One region of the Scytonema hofmannii PCC 7110 genome, then DNA from elsewhere that is predicted to be linked to it. Evidence: riboswitches for the same ligand, from Rfam matches in the RefSeq annotation. Region 1 holds a riboswitch; each other region holds the start of a gene.

Region 1 (3,882 bases):
GGCAAAAGCAGCATACGACAGTCTGTGTCAATACCATCCCCAACAACGCCCTTTTCTTGTTTCTCGTGCAGGATGGGCTGGTCTTCAACGCTACGCCTGGACTTGGACGGGTGATGTAGAGTGTACCTGGGTTGCCTTGCGTACAACTATAGCAACAGTAGTAGGTTTGGGGCTTTCTGGTATTCCCTACAGTGGACCTGATATCGGTGGTTTTCAGGGTAATCCTAGTGCTGAACTTTACTTGCGATGGTTCCAAATGGCTACCTTTTTCACGTTCTACCGCACCCACTCTTCTAATAATGTGGAACACCGCACACCTTGGACTTATGGGGAACCTTATTTAAGTATTATTCGGCAATTTTTAGAACTTCGTTACCGATTGCTTCCCTATTTCTATACCTTGTCTTGGGAAGCCACACAAAAAGGTTATCCTCCCGTGCGTCCTGTTTTTTGGTCTGCAACAGATGAACCTGCACTCTGGTCTGTGGAAGATGCTTTCTTCTTGGGTGATGCATTACTCGTTTGTCCGATTGTGGAAGAAAGGGCGCGATCGCGACAGGTTATTTTACCCAAAGGTCATTGGTATAATTTTTGGAATGATGCAGTTCTGAAAGGTTCCCAACAAGTCACAATTGAAGCACCCCTAGAGCAAATTCCCCTGTTGGTTTTAGCAGGAAGTATTTTACCAATGGAGGAAAAAAAGCAACTAATTCTTCATATTTACCCGCCTGTAGAAGGAAACAGTGAGACTCTTCTCTACTCTGATGCAGGTGATGGCTATGGAGAATCAAGGCTGGATAAGTTTTGTATGACACGTTCTGAGAACAATCTAGAAATCACTTGGACAGAAGAAGGGAAATATCCTTTCGCCTTTATATCAGTCAGCCTGCATCTACATGGAATCAAACCACAACAAGCTTGGGTTGATGATAAAGAAGTGACTTGCACTGGACAAATACTGGAGTTTGAAGACTCGGAAGGGCTTGCGATCGGAAATCGCTTCCATAAGGTTCGCATTCAGGTTTAGGGTTTGGAAACCAGAGCGTCGGTACAGTATTTCAAAAGGGGGCAAAAAACCCGGTTTCTCTCTCTTAGAAAGCTTGATATCTCGTTTGCTCAACTCGAAGAAACCGGGTTTTTGGGATTAGTGGACTGACGCTCTAGCGGGTTAGGGATTGGGTAATTCTAATTTCTTAACCTTCGATACCTACTCCTTACTCCCTACTCCCTTTTTTGAGTCTCTCCCTAAAGATAGAAAAATTTGAATGTTTGCTACAACAAAACGGATGAGAAAGTAATTCATATAATTTTATTTATAAAAATAATATATACCTATGCTAACTTATGTTAAGCGTTTGCAATTTATTTCTACGAGGGATATATCTTAGATGGTAGTTGTACTTAATGATCGTTTATGTATAACTTGTTGTACCAAGCTAGCCTTGTTAAACAGTTATATTCAGAATTATACAGCTTGCAATAAAACGGTTTGGAGTATAGCAATGCTTGTTGCTAGAGGAAGTCATTCTTAAAAAAGGTTGACTTAGACGGTGGTTACGCGTTAGATTCTTAACATATCTAAATCAGTCTGCCTAATTCACGGTTTGCCTTAGACACAGTGTTCCCTGAGGTAAGCCTGGAGCGGAGGAACCAACCTTGGGGCTAATCTTTTAAAAGGATAAGGAATCAAGTATCGAGGATAAATGAGAACTTGCCTTTCACACTTCATCCGACCTACTGAATCCTTACGAAAGAGGGACATCTCTCAGTCCTAGCCCGTCAGCTAACTTCGTCGGCATTGAGAAGAGACTGAACGAGCAGCATTCTTAACAAGTAATGCCTTGTTCTCGTCGGTATCCTTGGCTGGTATCTGTGCGCTTCGTTGTACCTGCCCTTAGCTTTGGGGAGGAGTCACACTACCTCAACTTAGGTATCTGAGGCAGGATAGATTGCCATGTGGTGAAGTTTAACTATGCTACTGACAAAAAAACATCGCATCGCTTTGATTTCTGTGGATGGAGATCCGGCTGCAGAAATAGGACAAGAAGAGGCTGGCGGACAAAACGTCTATGTCCGTCAGGTAGGTTATGCGTTAGCTCAGGAAGGTTGGCAGGTGGATATGTTCACTCGCCGCAGTAGTTCCGAGCAGGCTGCTATTATACAACATGGAACTAACTGTCGAACAATTCGGTTGACGGCAGGTCCAATGGAGTTTATAGGTCGGGATAGCCTACTGGAGCATCTACCTGAATTTATCGCAGAGTTTCAAGCATTCCAGCAGAAGCAAGGTTTTCAGTATCCTCTTGTTCACACTCACTATTGGTTGTCTTCCTGGGTGGGTATGGAACTGAAAAAGCGCCAACCATTGATTCAAGTGCATACATACCATTCCTTAGGAGCGGTGAAGTACAGCACTGTTTCTGACCTACCAGCAATAGCTAGTATCCGACTGGATGTTGAAAAAAATTGTCTGGAGAACGTAGAGCGAGTTGTTGCTACCAGTCCTCAAGAACAGGAACATATGCGGAAGCTAGTTTCCACTCTTGGACGCATAGAAGTCATTCCTTGCGGTACGGATATTGATAAATTTGGATCGATTCAACGGGCTACAGCACGTCAAGCATTGGGCATTGCTCCTGATGCGAAGGTGGTGCTCTACGTTGGTCGCTTTGATAAACGTAAGGGCATTGAAACACTTGTCAGAGCTTTTGCAAAGTCGAGTTTGCACTCTGTGGCTAACCTACAGTTAATTATTGGGGGTGGTAGCCGTCCCGGTTATAGTGATGGCATCGAGCGCGATCGCATTGCCAGCATTGTATCTGAACTTGGATTAGACAATTGCACAGCCTTTCCAGGTCGGCTTGATGAGACTGTTCTACCCTCTTACTACGCTGCTGCTGATGTGTGTGTAGTCCCCAGTCACTACGAACCTTTCGGTTTAGTGACCATTGAAGCGATGGCTAGCCGAACTCCAGTGGTGGCAAGTGATGTAGGTGGATTGCAATTTACAGTGGTACCTGAGGTGACAGGATTGCTTGCTCCTCCCAAAGATGAAGATGCTTTTGCCCTAGCTATTGACCGCATTCTAACCAATCCAGAATGGCGGGATCGGCTTGGTGAAGCGGGTAGACAGCGTGTAGAAATTGCTTTCAGCTGGCAAAGTGTTGCCTCCAGATTAACTCATCTTTATACTCATCTGTTGCCTGAAGTTGTAACCACACAAGCGAGAACACCTCAGGTTGTTGCTTAATTAACGCTCAGTTATCACTTGAACCAGCATTCCTTAATAAATTTATGAAGGAAGCCGCAATCATTTCACTGCCTCAAATGATAACTGTTCAACCGATAGCTGATATTCTGTACCAAAAGTAAAAACAAATCGTTAAGTCTATCTAGTCAGGGAGTCATGACAATGTTAGAGATTGGAGACTATGCACGCCATCAAATCACTGGGCTAGTTGGTCAAGTCGTTGGTTACGGACATGAAGTCCTACATGGAGTTTACGTAACAACTCTAAAAGTCCGAGAGATCGTTAACGGAAGCCCCGAGCGCAGCAGATTTGTGGAAGATGTATACTCTGAATGGGTGCAAGTGGAAATAGAACACGTTCCTACAACTCTTTCCCAAGAATCAGTGGAAACTGAGGTCGCACTGCGAGCATAAAAGTATAGCGGCAAAATCCCCCATTTTGTGGGACGGGCAGGGATGCCCGTCCTAAATCGCATGACCTGGATTTCTCACAACATCTAAATACCAAATCCCCTGCGATTGGAAATCGCGGCTATACAAACGAAGTCCGCAAGGCAAGGACTAATTTATTAAGGGGATATAACCCGAATGGCACTAAGAAGTCGTAAAAGCTAGCCGACACGGAGACTTGA
Region 2 (3,882 bases), 5.1 Mb from region 1:
CAGTTTGAACTAGTTCATGCATAGCCAACTCCTGATCGTTAGATAGACCGCAACCTCATTTTTCTCCCTGACCGAAATAACTATTTGCCCTGTGATGACGCTTTTATAGAGGTTCACCCCCTACGTTAGCGCATATCTTGGTTTGGGATCGGATTCATTGGAAAGGATAAAGGAGGAAGTCTGAAAGATTAATTGTAAAAATTTATACTTTATATTTCATTCTTATTCCTGAAGAGGATGTTTTAAAAGTGATGATTGAACGTACAGTAGATATGTAGCAAATTATCTCATTTGCTAGTAAAAAGCACTCGTCGGTTGACTGACAATCATTTGGTCATTCTCAATGAAGAAAATCTTGTTCCTTTGTACAGGTAACTACTACCGCAGCCGCTTTGCCGAACATCTTTTTAATTGGTTGGCAACTAAGCAGGGGTTAGATTGGCAGGCTGATTCACGAGGCTTGGCAATTGAGCGAGGAGTAAATAATGTGGGACCGATTTCCCGATATGCGCTTGAGGCTTTAGCCGTGCGATTGGTAAATGTAACTGATGATGAACGGTTTCCTAAGCTAGCAAGCGAGCAAGATTTTCAAGCAGCTTCTAGAATTATTGCCCTAGATGAGTTAGAACACGGACCACTGATGAATGAGCGCTTTCCTCAATGGGCAGAGAAAACTGAATACTGGCTAGTTCACGATATAGATAAAACTTCTGCTCTAGAAGCTCTTGGGCAAATTGAAAAAAACCTATTTCAACTTATAGAACAATTAGCTCAAAGTTAGTGCGTAGCGCACTTAGAGAACTCCACAATAGCAACAACCTTGTCTTCACCAGGCAAGTATGAATTAAGACTTTACAAACATCCTTTAAGTAAAGATTGCGTTGAGAAGGTAAAATAGAGATTGACTGCTTTGGCGTTTCAGTATTATTTTATGTATTGATTGGGAAAAGTCGCCTAATTCAATTCAGTTCTGTGGTTGAGGAATCTAAGTAACTGGGTTAGAAGCGGAGGAACCAATGTATTGGGGCGAATCTTTGGATAGAGAAAGGCACCTTCCAGCCTTAGCCCGTCAGCTAACTCCGTCGGCATTGGAAGGAGTATCAATGGTAGCAGCTTGTATTAAGCCGTGTCCCTAGATCCTCCTATGTATCAAGTAACAGCACATCTTAAAAAACCGTGCATAGCTAGCGATGAGCCACGTTTATTGCTAAGTAGGTCTAGTTCAAAATTAAGGAGGATAAAATGCCTATCCAAAATCGCACATTCTTTACCGAACACGTTACCTTTTTGCCAGAGAACCAATTCAAGGAAATTGGTGAGTGTGCTGGTAAAAAACTTTTACTTATTGGTAGAACGAAAGGCTACGGCGAACCGATTGTAGCTACAAGTCAGACAGAAGAACCAAGCCAAGAAGATTTATTCGCCTACGATCTTTACGAGCTGCTAAAGTTGAGCAACGAGCCAGTTACAATTGTAGAAGAAATTTAAAACAGTAATCAGTACTGCTCACTGATCACTGGTCACTGGTCACTGATGATGAATCACCGCAGGTTAGATACTTTCTCCCTGGCGGCTTTATTGGTTTCAGCACATTATGGTTTGGGATTTCTTTTAGGAACAGCAGAGAAATCCCTAACTCATGGTGCGGCTGGTAGCCTTTATGCTGTCTCTCTTGGCTTGGGTACAATTGCTCTCATAGCATTAGCAAAGTTTTACTGGACGCAAACAGAACAAATTTGGACTCTCCTCGGTTCTGCTTATGGAAGTGGAGTGAAAATATTTGTGGGGCTAATGTCTTGGGCTTCTCTGATTGGAATTGAAGCAGTTCAGTTAATTTCAGCAGCTTCCATCCTCAAAGTCTTTGGCATCCCGCCTATACCCTCAATGATTGTTTTAGCAACTTTGTTTGCGATTATCTCCCTATTACCAGTAGAGAAAGCAGGTTGGATATTGAGAGGGTTACTATTTGTCAATTTTTTAGCTCTGCTTTACGGGCTGTGGGTGCTGCATGGATTTCCTGAGTATTTGCGATCGCCCATAGATTTTGCAAATTCACTTCAAACAGAAAGCTTACCAACAACAATAGGTATAACACTATCTACAGTTTTATTGGTACTTATAGATATGAAGTACCAAATGTATCTCGTTCAAGCAAAAGATATAAAAAGTCTGTATAAAGGATGTCTTTTAGCTGGTACTGTATTACTGTTGCTTGCTTTATTACCTTCAACCCTTGTGACAGCCGCTCATCAAGCCGGAATTTTACCTGATGACATAGGTGGTAAAGAAACACTACCCTATATTCTGTCTTGGATTGGTGGTGGAACTGACAAACCCTTGGGGATTGCGTTGATTATATCTTTATTAGTTCCCTCACTCGGTATTGGTAGCAGTATATTAAGAGTACAGAGCAAAATTATTTTTGATTTTCATATTTTGCCAGTATCGCTTGGCACTCAATTACTTGTCACCTTTGGAAATTCACTTTTTGGTTTAATAGTCGCCTTAAGAGGAGGCGAAATTGTCAGTTTAATTGTGGCTTTTTACGCTGCTTATGTAGGTGCAGTTATTGTTCCTTTTGCTGCTTATTTAATGAGTCAAGGAAAACGTTATACTTTTTCTAGAACCAGTGTTAAGCTATCTTTAATCGCAAGCAGTTGTTCGTCAATATCTCTTTTAATAGTCACTCGTTTTAATTCCCATTTAGAACTCTTGGGAAGTACAGAATTAAATATTATGGGAGCAGGAATTTTCTCTGGAATATTATTTTTGTCTGTGGGTGAAGTCATAGAAAAATACTTCCCCGCATCAGGAACAGTAACCAGTGACCAGTAATCAGTGAGCAGTGACCAGTGACCAGTGACCAGTAACCAGTAAACGAGTAATTCGTAATAAAAAATTCAGAATGGCGTAGGTTGGGTTGAGGAACGAAACCCAACATTAACCAATGATCAATAACCGAATAATTCGTAATCCGTAATAAAAAATTCAGAAGGGTGTAGGTTGGGTTGAGGAACGAAACCCAACATTAACCAGTGACCGATTCTTAATTCCTAGATATCCTTATTTACATTACCAGTAATTACCGATAAATCGTTAGTTTGAATGAAAAATATTTCATTGCCATCATCGACGATAGTACCATTAAATGTAAAAGCCGAACTGGAATCAAAGGTGAGATCGGATGAGAACGACGAGAGTCAAATTATTTGATATTGTTGCATTGACAATTGACCTTCCCGATGACAACCTGTTACGCGGACAGGTAGGGACGGTGGTAGAAGTCTTGGCTGGTGGTACGGCGTTTGAAGTTGAGTTTAGCGATCGCGGCGGGGCGTACTTATGAGTCGATTGGTTTACGTCCAGACCAATTTATGATACTGCATTTTGAGCCAGCTTCCCCTGATTCAACCTCTGAAATGGCAGTAATATAAACTGCTACACAAGTGAGTTAGCTATTTTTTATTAAGTCCTTTACATGAGTCTCTATGTAGATCCCCATGTTTCAGTACTAAGTCCAAAAATGGTACATGGAGAGTCAAACCTAAATTATTTTTCTTTTTAGTGTACGCAAAGCTTTTTCTTTTATATATTTTTATTGCAATTTTCATAACTCAACTTCCTCTCCGCCAATGAGTAATATTTCTCTATCTTTGACACCAAGGGCTAAAATCAGAACAAAGCCGCAGTCAGGATTGTCGCACACCTGCTAGGATAAGCGCGATCGCTTCAGTGGTGTGTTGTTCGAGCATTGCTTTGCTAAAAAGCCGTTTACCTTGGGGAATTTGCTGAATGTTTCCCGCACCAATAAAATAGAACAAACAAGTTCCCATAATATTAATTGCAGACTGAAACGGATTGAGTGGGCGAAATACCCCCTCA
Region 3 (3,882 bases), 1.6 Mb from region 1:
AAGGTTACTTGCTTCCTATATAGAAATCTTAGGCATAGTTCATCTGTACTTAACTATGCCTAGAATAACCTAAGTTTTATTGATGCAGCGCACCTGATCGCGATTAACTGGTCACTGGTCACTGTTAAACAAAGCGCGTGCTTGACTGCTTGCGTCGAATGCCTATCACTCCCGGACGTGGGGGTCCTTCAAAAATTTGGGCTTGGTCTTCTGGCTCAATCCCAACTCCTGTATCGGCGACTGCGATCGCCCATCGATTATCTCTAAGGATTTCACACTTTATTTTGATAGTTCCGCGATCGGTATAGCGAATTGCATTACTTATAAGATTTATTAATATTTGTTGTAATCGTAACGGATCTGTAAAGACTTGTTCGGGTGCTTCATGAAGATCGACGAGCATTTGTAACTCTTTATTAGCTGCTAAAGACTCCAACATTTCACTAACGCGTTCGACCGATTCACGTGGATTAATTAATTCAGGGTGCAATTTCATCTCCCCTGCATCATAACGAGAAATTTCTAATGCGTCATTAATAATCCGGAGTAATTGTCTTCCACTGCGTAGAACTCTCTCTATGTGTTCTAAATTTGTAACAGTATCCTTTTCCTCTTTTTCATCAGAGTGCTTTCGTTGCTGACGCAAAAATAAATCCGAGTAACCAATGATTGAAGTTAAAGGGCTTTTAAGTTCGTGTGCTAAATAAGATAAATTATCTTGATTTGACCTGAGCAAGCGTGTGAGTTCTTGATTGTTAAAACTTAACTGATTTTGTAGCTGTTGTAGTTCTGTCAATCGCTGTTCTGTGTAGCTTTGAAAACAGGATGCGATCGCTTCATCTAAAACCATATTAATTAATCGTATAGCTCGGAGCACTTCCCGTACTGAAGCCTGTAAAAATTTTGGTTCAATTGTTTTAAATATAATATCTCTTAGGATACGGTATTCTCGTGCAATTTCTGCTGCATCATAACCTTGCTCAGCCCTAAGAGTCCCATGATGCAAACTTTCTTGAACGATCTGTTTCATTTCATCATCTTGTGGGCTTTTAGCAAGTACATCTGCTAGTGCTCTGAGGATATCAGCGAGATGATTTTTGATAGCTGAGCGTGAGAGATTTTTCGTGATGGAAATTTTTTTGTCCTTCCGAACAGCTTCCACCCACTCTTCTAAAATTGTTTGAATTTTACTCTGTAGTAATTGACTAAAATCTTTCATTTCTTGTAGTTGAGCAATATTTAACTATAGCAATTCTATTGGTGAAATATGTGGATGTAGGGCTAAAGCCCACCCTACGGGATTTAAAATTTTTCATAAATAGCCTAAAATTTATCTATATTATTAGTAGGAATCAAAATAGCTTTTAATATTATGATTCTCTAGAGCGGGCGATATGTAAATTATACTTATTACATAATTCTTCTCAAAGATTTACAACTTGAGATAGACAACGAGCTTAAAATAAAGAACGTATAGATTGTAAAATGAAAATCGTCTATCTTTCGATACCTTGACGGTATTGTTTACCAGTGTTACATTTATCCTAAAATTAATAGAGTAAGTCAGCCTAATCCTTCTAATTGCGAGCTTGCATTAGTTGGAGCGGAGGAACCATTCAAAGGGGCGTATTCTGAGAAAGGGTAAAGCTAAAGTATGAAGGATAAAAAAGGGGGCAGTAGTAACTTCATCCTTCACACTTCATAGCTCATCCTTCTCAGGGAGAGTATCTCTCAACTCTAGCCCGTCAGCTAACTTCGTAGGCACTGAGAGGAGACTGAAGAGACAATAATTTTTATTGAATCTCATCAGTATTCCTGGCTGGTACTGCTCGGTTTTTTGTACCCGCACTTAAATCTGGTGAGGTAAAGCAGAGTGTTGCAATTAAACATAGCTGCAATTATTGCAGTTGCTGGACAAGCAGCCTGGAAAAAAACAAAACCCTTGCTGGTGAAAGAAACCTTTATATTACCAGTACTGGGGTTTTTAGGAATTATTCTAATGTGGTGGGTTATTGCTCTTGCCAATCATGAATTGATGCCTACCCCGCCTGAAGCGTTGGTTGCCAACTTGGACTACATTCTGAACCCGTTTTATCAAAGAGGACCGGGGAATTTAGGAATTGGATGGTTGTTGCTCGCAAGCTTGCGACGGGTATTGCTGGGTTTTTTATTGGGTGCTGCGGTCGCAATTCCCCTGGGATTTTTGATTGGAATGTCTAGGACGGCAATGCTTTCTCTCAATCCAGTCATTCAAATTTTTAAACCTGTATCTCCTTTGGCTTGGCTGCCAATTGCCTTAGCTATCTTTAATTTGGCAGATCCATCAGCCATCTTTGTCATTTTCATCACCTCCTTGTGGCCCACAATCATCAACACTGCACTGGGCGTGTCAAGCGTTCCCAAAGATTATATAGATGTGGCACGAGTCTTAGAAATCCCACGTTGGCGGCGAATTACAAAAATTATTTGGCCGGCAAGTCTACCATATATCTTCACTGGCTTGCGGATCAGCTTGGGAATTGCTTGGCTAGTCATCGTTGCTGTAGAAATGCTAACGGGTGGTATTGGAATCGGCTTTTTTGTGTGGGATGAGTGGAGTCGTCTCAACTTGAGTTCAGTATTCTTAGCCGTATTGGTCATTGGCTTAACTGGGCTATTGCTTGATTTTGCAGTCGGCAAAATTCAAGAGTTAGTGACTCGTCGTCCGGGAGCAACAGCAAGTTAATTAAGGGTTAGTAGGGGCGCAATGCCTTGCGCCCAGTAGTTAGTAGAACCATTAACCACGGACAATTAACCCCTAACCATTAACAATTTTTTATGAACAAAGCCGATAACGAAAATCTTTTACATCGACGAGAGTTTTTGGTAGGAATAGGGGCAACAACAGCTGGAATGGCGTTATCGTCATGTGCTATTTCTGGAGACCGCAGCGCTAAAGGGCTAACAGAAGAAGCTGCTGCCGTTCAACCTGTTGTCGATTCCAAAACATTAGAAAAACCAAATCTCACTGTTGGTTATGTGCCTGTCAACGACTGCGCGCCCTTTGCTATTGCTTGGAAAAAAGGTTTTTTCCGCAAATACGGGCTGAACGTTAAACTCAATCGGGAGGCGAGCTGGGCAACATCTCGTGATGGAATTATCTTTGGTCGCCTTGATGCCTCACCAGTTGTCTCTGGTGCTGTAACCAATGCCAGAATTGGCGCTGAAGGTGCTCGTCATGCCCCATTGTGTGCAGCCATGACAATTCACCGTCATGGAAATGCCATGACAATGAACAAAGCCATGTGGGATTTTGGACTGCGCCCATGGTACGAGTACAAAGCACAATATGGCGATCGAGCTTTGGAAGAGTTTGGTCGGGACTTCAGAGCCTTTTTTGAAAAGCAACCGACAGAAGGTAAGGTTTGGGCAGTTGTTCTAAGTTCTGCCATCTACGAGTACTTTATCCGCTATGTATCAGCTGCTGCAGGAGTCGATCCGTTCAAAGAGTTTCGGGTCATTATTATTCCCCCACCACAGATGGTGACAAACGTCCGAATTGGTGCAATGCAAGCCTACATGGTGGCAGAACCTTGGAATACTCGTGCAATTACTGGTAATGAGGGTGTGGGTTTTACCTTTGCTCAAGGCAAAGAAGTATGGCTAGGACATCCAGACAGACTTTTGGGGGTGATGGAATCATTTATCGTCAATTATCCCAAAACTTATCGCTCTTTAGTGAAGGCGATGATTGAAGCTTGCCAGTATTGCAGTAAACCTGAAAACCGTCAAGAAGTTGCCGAACTGATAACAGATCGTTCATTTACTGGTGCCAAACCCAGAAAACCAGGTGCTCCAACAACTAAATTTACCGGTCCGGCAATTTTGGGGAACTACAACTAT
Region 4 (3,882 bases), 1.6 Mb from region 1:
CCATTTTCTACGATATTCCTGACAACATCCCCAAAAGCCCTGACGAACACGCTACATTTTTATGGAGATCCAGAAGTCTTTGGTTAATGACTCAAGCAGCACGTTGGGGTCAAATTAAGAAATTTCCCAAAAATGCCGAGAAACTTGCCGCACAAGGCTGGAGAGCAGATTTATATCGTGAAATTGCGGCGGAAATGGGTATTAAGTCTCCCAAGGAAGATTTCAAAGTAGAGTCGCCTGAAGTTTTCATAGACAACAAAGGTTTCGATCCTAGCGATCCTGTAGGGTACCTCAACAGTTTTGAGATTAGAGCAAACGCCCCTACTCGGTTTTATATGTCATAACTCCATGGGGATATTGCAGACAACTTTCTCTACAAATCTTTACTCTCTCTTAAAGCTACCATGACCAAATCAACTCCATTTACAACCGATAGCAAGTCGCGCACTATTGGCGCTACTCGATTTCTAGAAATTGACAATGTACTCAAGTCCTATCCAAACCCCGATGGGGGACAATTTGTCGTTCTGGATAATGTCAATTTGACCATAGGTGAAGATGAATATATTTCTGTAATCGGTCACTCTGGTTGTGGTAAGTCCACTCTTTTGAAGATTGTCGCGGGTTTAGAAAAAGCCACCTCTGGTTCCGTGAGACTTGATGGCAAAGAAATTCGCAAACCTGGTGCTGAACGCATGATGGTGTTTCAACACTATTCCCTGCTACCTTGGTTGACTGTACGAGAAAATATCCGACTAGCGGTGGATGAAGTGCTCAAAGATGCCTCAAGATCTGAAAAAATCAGCATTGTTAACGAACACTTGGCAATGGTAAACTTGAATGCGGCAGCTGACAAATACCCTGATGAAATTTCTGGTGGAATGAAGCAGCGTGTGGGGATCGCAAGAGCCTTAGCTATTCGTCCAAAAATGTTGTTAATGGACGAGCCTTTTGGAGCATTAGATGCATTGACTCGGGGGAAATTACAGCGGCAAGTATTGGATATTTGGGAAAACCATCGTCAGGCAGTGATGATGGTTACACACGACGTGGATGAGGCAATTTATATGTCAGACCGTATTGTTCTCATGACTAATGGACCTGCTGCTAAGATTGGAGAAATCTTAGAAGTTCCTTTTCCTCATCCACGCGATCGCACTGCGATGCGAAACTCTAAAGAGTATTTTGAACTTCGCAATCACGCCCTGAATTTCCTAGATAAGTACTTTACTCAAGACGAGTAATCACCTGAACAGTGACCAGTGACCAGTGATAACTGAATAACTGATAACTGTCAAAGTGGGTAGCCTAATTTAAATTTCAGAAATTTGAAGCGGAGGAACCAATTTTTGGGGCTCATCTTGTAAACAGGATAAAGGATAAATGAGAAACTGCTCTTTCTTACTTCATCCTTGACACGACAAAGCTGAATCCTTCAAGAGAGACACCTTCCAGTCTTAGCCCGTCAGCTAACTCCGTCGGCAATGGAAGGAACCCCCAAACCTTTGGCTGTAATAACAGTTGCGATTGGGGATTCCTGAATTGATTTTAGATTTTGGATTTTAGATTTTAGATTAAGGTGTTTTCTCTTCAATCCAAAATCACAAATCCAAAATCCAAAATTGATTGACCCGCTTCTCCTTAATAAGTAGTTTCGTGCTGAGAGAAGAAAACTGTGAATATTAAGCCATTGTTAGTGCGTCTACAGAACGCTATCGGAAGAGATGATTTGATCGATCAAATGGTGTTGCTTTCAACACAAAAAGCATCTGTCTGTGAAGAAATTCAAGCGTCAAAATCAATCAATTTAATTGTTGGCTATAACAGTTCTCCGAACAGTCATACTGCGCTAGATATTGCTTTGTTAACAGCCCACCAAACACGTTTGGCGACTAAAGCACAGGTGACAGTTCAAGTGGTGTATGTGATGGAAGATCGTTTAATGTGTGGAGGTGCAGAAGTTTTGCCAACAGAGGAGGTGGGAAGCAGTCGCAAATCCGAGCAACAAGTACTACAACATCTTTTAACGGACTCCGCAGAGGAAGAATTGAATACGGGGATTGTAACCCAAACAAGATGGCAAGATAACTCAACACACCTACCACAGGAAGAAAAATCTATAGATAGATTCGCGCAAGCAGAAGGTATTTTAAGACAAGCTAGCTGTCTAGCTGCTGAATGGAAAAGTTCTTTTAAAGCTCATCTTCGGTTTGGTTGCGTTGCAACAGAACTGAAAAGAGTTGTTGTTTCAGAATCAGCTGATATATTGTTCCTTGGCTGTAACTCAATACATCATCCCATCGTACAAAATCTAGGTTCCAAATTCCCTTGTTCAGTACTGGGGATTCCAAGTACAGTTCAGAATAAGTATCTCTAGAGGCGAGAATTTTGTAATTACCATAATTAAGAAAACCGACTTCTTATAGAAGTCGGTTTTCTTAATTAAGAGATGTTGGTTAGTGGTTAGTAGTTAGTAGCTCGTTGTGAGTAGTTATAGTGCAATACAGTTCAGTTAAGCAGTTATTTAGAAACCCGGTATGTATCTCCAAGATACGGAAATTAGAACTCCGGTATCTTTAAGATACCGGGGTTCTGGTATCTCAACTATCCTTAACCGACAAGTATTGATAGTGAACTTTGTTATATTAAAACAAATAAAAAAATTACTAACCTTCTGCTCTCTGCCTTTCAAAATTCCGATAATATGCTTATAATTCTATTATTCTACTACTAACAACTAACAACTAACAACTAACAACTAACCAATAATTAATAATGGAAAACTGGCAAGCATTCATCAGTATTCTCACATTTATAAGTGTTATAATCTTAGTCATGACAGAGTGGGTAAACTTGACAATTGCTGCCTTATTAGGAGCGTTGTTATTAGTTTTTACTAATGTCATGACTTTAGAAGACGCTGTTAGCTATATTGGCAACAGTCACGGAACATTAGGTTTGTTCTTTGGAGTCATGGTGCTAGTCAGAGCATTTGAACCTACGAAGATTTTTGAATACCTTGCAACTCAAATAGTCATCCTTGCAAAAGGTAAAGGCAATCGTCTGTTACTAGGAATTGTAGGAATTACCACTCCTATTTGTGCTGTTTTGCCAAATGCTACTACAGTTATGCTATTAGCACCTTTAATTCCACCAATTGCAGAGGAAGTTGGAGTTAATTTTGTACCGTTGCTTATCCTTATGGTGTTTGTAGCTAATAGTGCAGGGCTACTCACAATAGTTGGAGATCCGGCTACTTTTATTGTCGGTGACGCAATTAATATCAGCTTTACAGATTATCTCTGGCGCTTGAGTTTGGGAGGAGCGATCGCGATTATTATTATAGTAGCAATATTACCATTGCTCTTTCGTAAAATCTGGAAAACCAAGCTAGAAAACCTCGAACAGCTACCACATCCTCAAATAAACCATCCACGAGTTTTAACAATAGGTGGATTCATAGTTGCTTTCGTGTTAGTCTTTTTTGTTGCGGGAGAGTATTTGCCAGTTCCGGTATCACCTGCTGCTGTTGCTTTGTTAGGAGCTGCTCTAGCAATGCTTTTATCTCATCAAAGCAAAATTGACACAGTCAACAACATACTACGAGATGTAGATTGGAGTACTTTAATCTTCTTTATGAGTATTTTTGTACTGATTGGTGGCTTAGAAAAAACTGGCGTTATCAACAGTTTATCTGGATTATTAGCAGCTATTTTAGGGAAAAACATTTTTATTGGTTCTTTATCTCTCGTCTTTTTCATTGGTTTGCTATCTAGCGTTGTTCCCAATATTCCACTCGTTGTAGCAATGGTGCCATTACTCAAACAATACGTTGTTAATGTTGGATTGGCACCAACTGAAGTTTTAGCACAAAATTTTCAG

The links. Region 1 has a riboswitch for cyclic di-AMP ahead of WA1_RS02320 (glycosyltransferase). Riboswitches for the same ligand answer to the same signal wherever they lie in the genome.
Region 2: another riboswitch for cyclic di-AMP. It lies ahead of WA1_RS23460 (hypothetical protein); the one in region 1 lies ahead of WA1_RS02320 (glycosyltransferase).
Region 3: another riboswitch for cyclic di-AMP. It lies ahead of ntrB (nitrate ABC transporter permease); the one in region 1 lies ahead of WA1_RS02320 (glycosyltransferase).
Region 4: another riboswitch for cyclic di-AMP. It lies ahead of WA1_RS09230 (hypothetical protein); the one in region 1 lies ahead of WA1_RS02320 (glycosyltransferase).

The regions. Positions count from the first base shown of each region.
Region 1 is NZ_KQ976354.1:536,155-540,036, reverse strand. Features, by position in the region: gene WA1_RS02325 (glycoside hydrolase family 31 protein) at 1-1,027, shown strand, start outside; cyclic di-AMP (ydaO/yuaA leader) riboswitch at 1,613-1,813, shown strand; gene WA1_RS02320 (glycosyltransferase) at 1,973-3,250, shown strand; gene WA1_RS02315 (hypothetical protein) at 3,407-3,664, shown strand.
Region 2 is NZ_KQ976354.1:5,640,915-5,644,796, reverse strand. Features, by position in the region: gene WA1_RS23470 (sucrose synthase) at 1-22, opposite strand, end outside; gene WA1_RS23465 (arsenate-mycothiol transferase ArsC) at 344-781, shown strand; cyclic di-AMP (ydaO/yuaA leader) riboswitch at 982-1,103, shown strand; gene WA1_RS23460 (hypothetical protein) at 1,243-1,488, shown strand; gene WA1_RS23455 (SLC5/6 family protein) at 1,534-2,835, shown strand; gene WA1_RS61785 (DUF4926 domain-containing protein) at 3,185-3,346, shown strand; gene WA1_RS23445 (TetR/AcrR family transcriptional regulator) at 3,690-3,882, opposite strand, start outside.
Region 3 is NZ_KQ976354.1:2,131,480-2,135,361, forward strand. Features, by position in the region: partial or broken gene WA1_RS61615 (MerR family DNA-binding transcriptional regulator) at 1-3, opposite strand, end outside; gene WA1_RS09210 (sensor histidine kinase) at 125-1,219, opposite strand; cyclic di-AMP (ydaO/yuaA leader) riboswitch at 1,556-1,779, shown strand; gene ntrB (nitrate ABC transporter permease) at 1,874-2,725, shown strand; gene WA1_RS09220 (ABC transporter substrate-binding protein) at 2,818-3,882, shown strand, end outside.
Region 4 is NZ_KQ976354.1:2,135,408-2,139,289, forward strand. Features, by position in the region: gene WA1_RS09220 (ABC transporter substrate-binding protein) at 1-344, shown strand, start outside; gene WA1_RS09225 (ABC transporter ATP-binding protein) at 405-1,244, shown strand; cyclic di-AMP (ydaO/yuaA leader) riboswitch at 1,296-1,499, shown strand; gene WA1_RS09230 (hypothetical protein) at 1,676-2,377, shown strand; gene WA1_RS09235 (ArsB/NhaD family transporter) at 2,776-3,882, shown strand, end outside.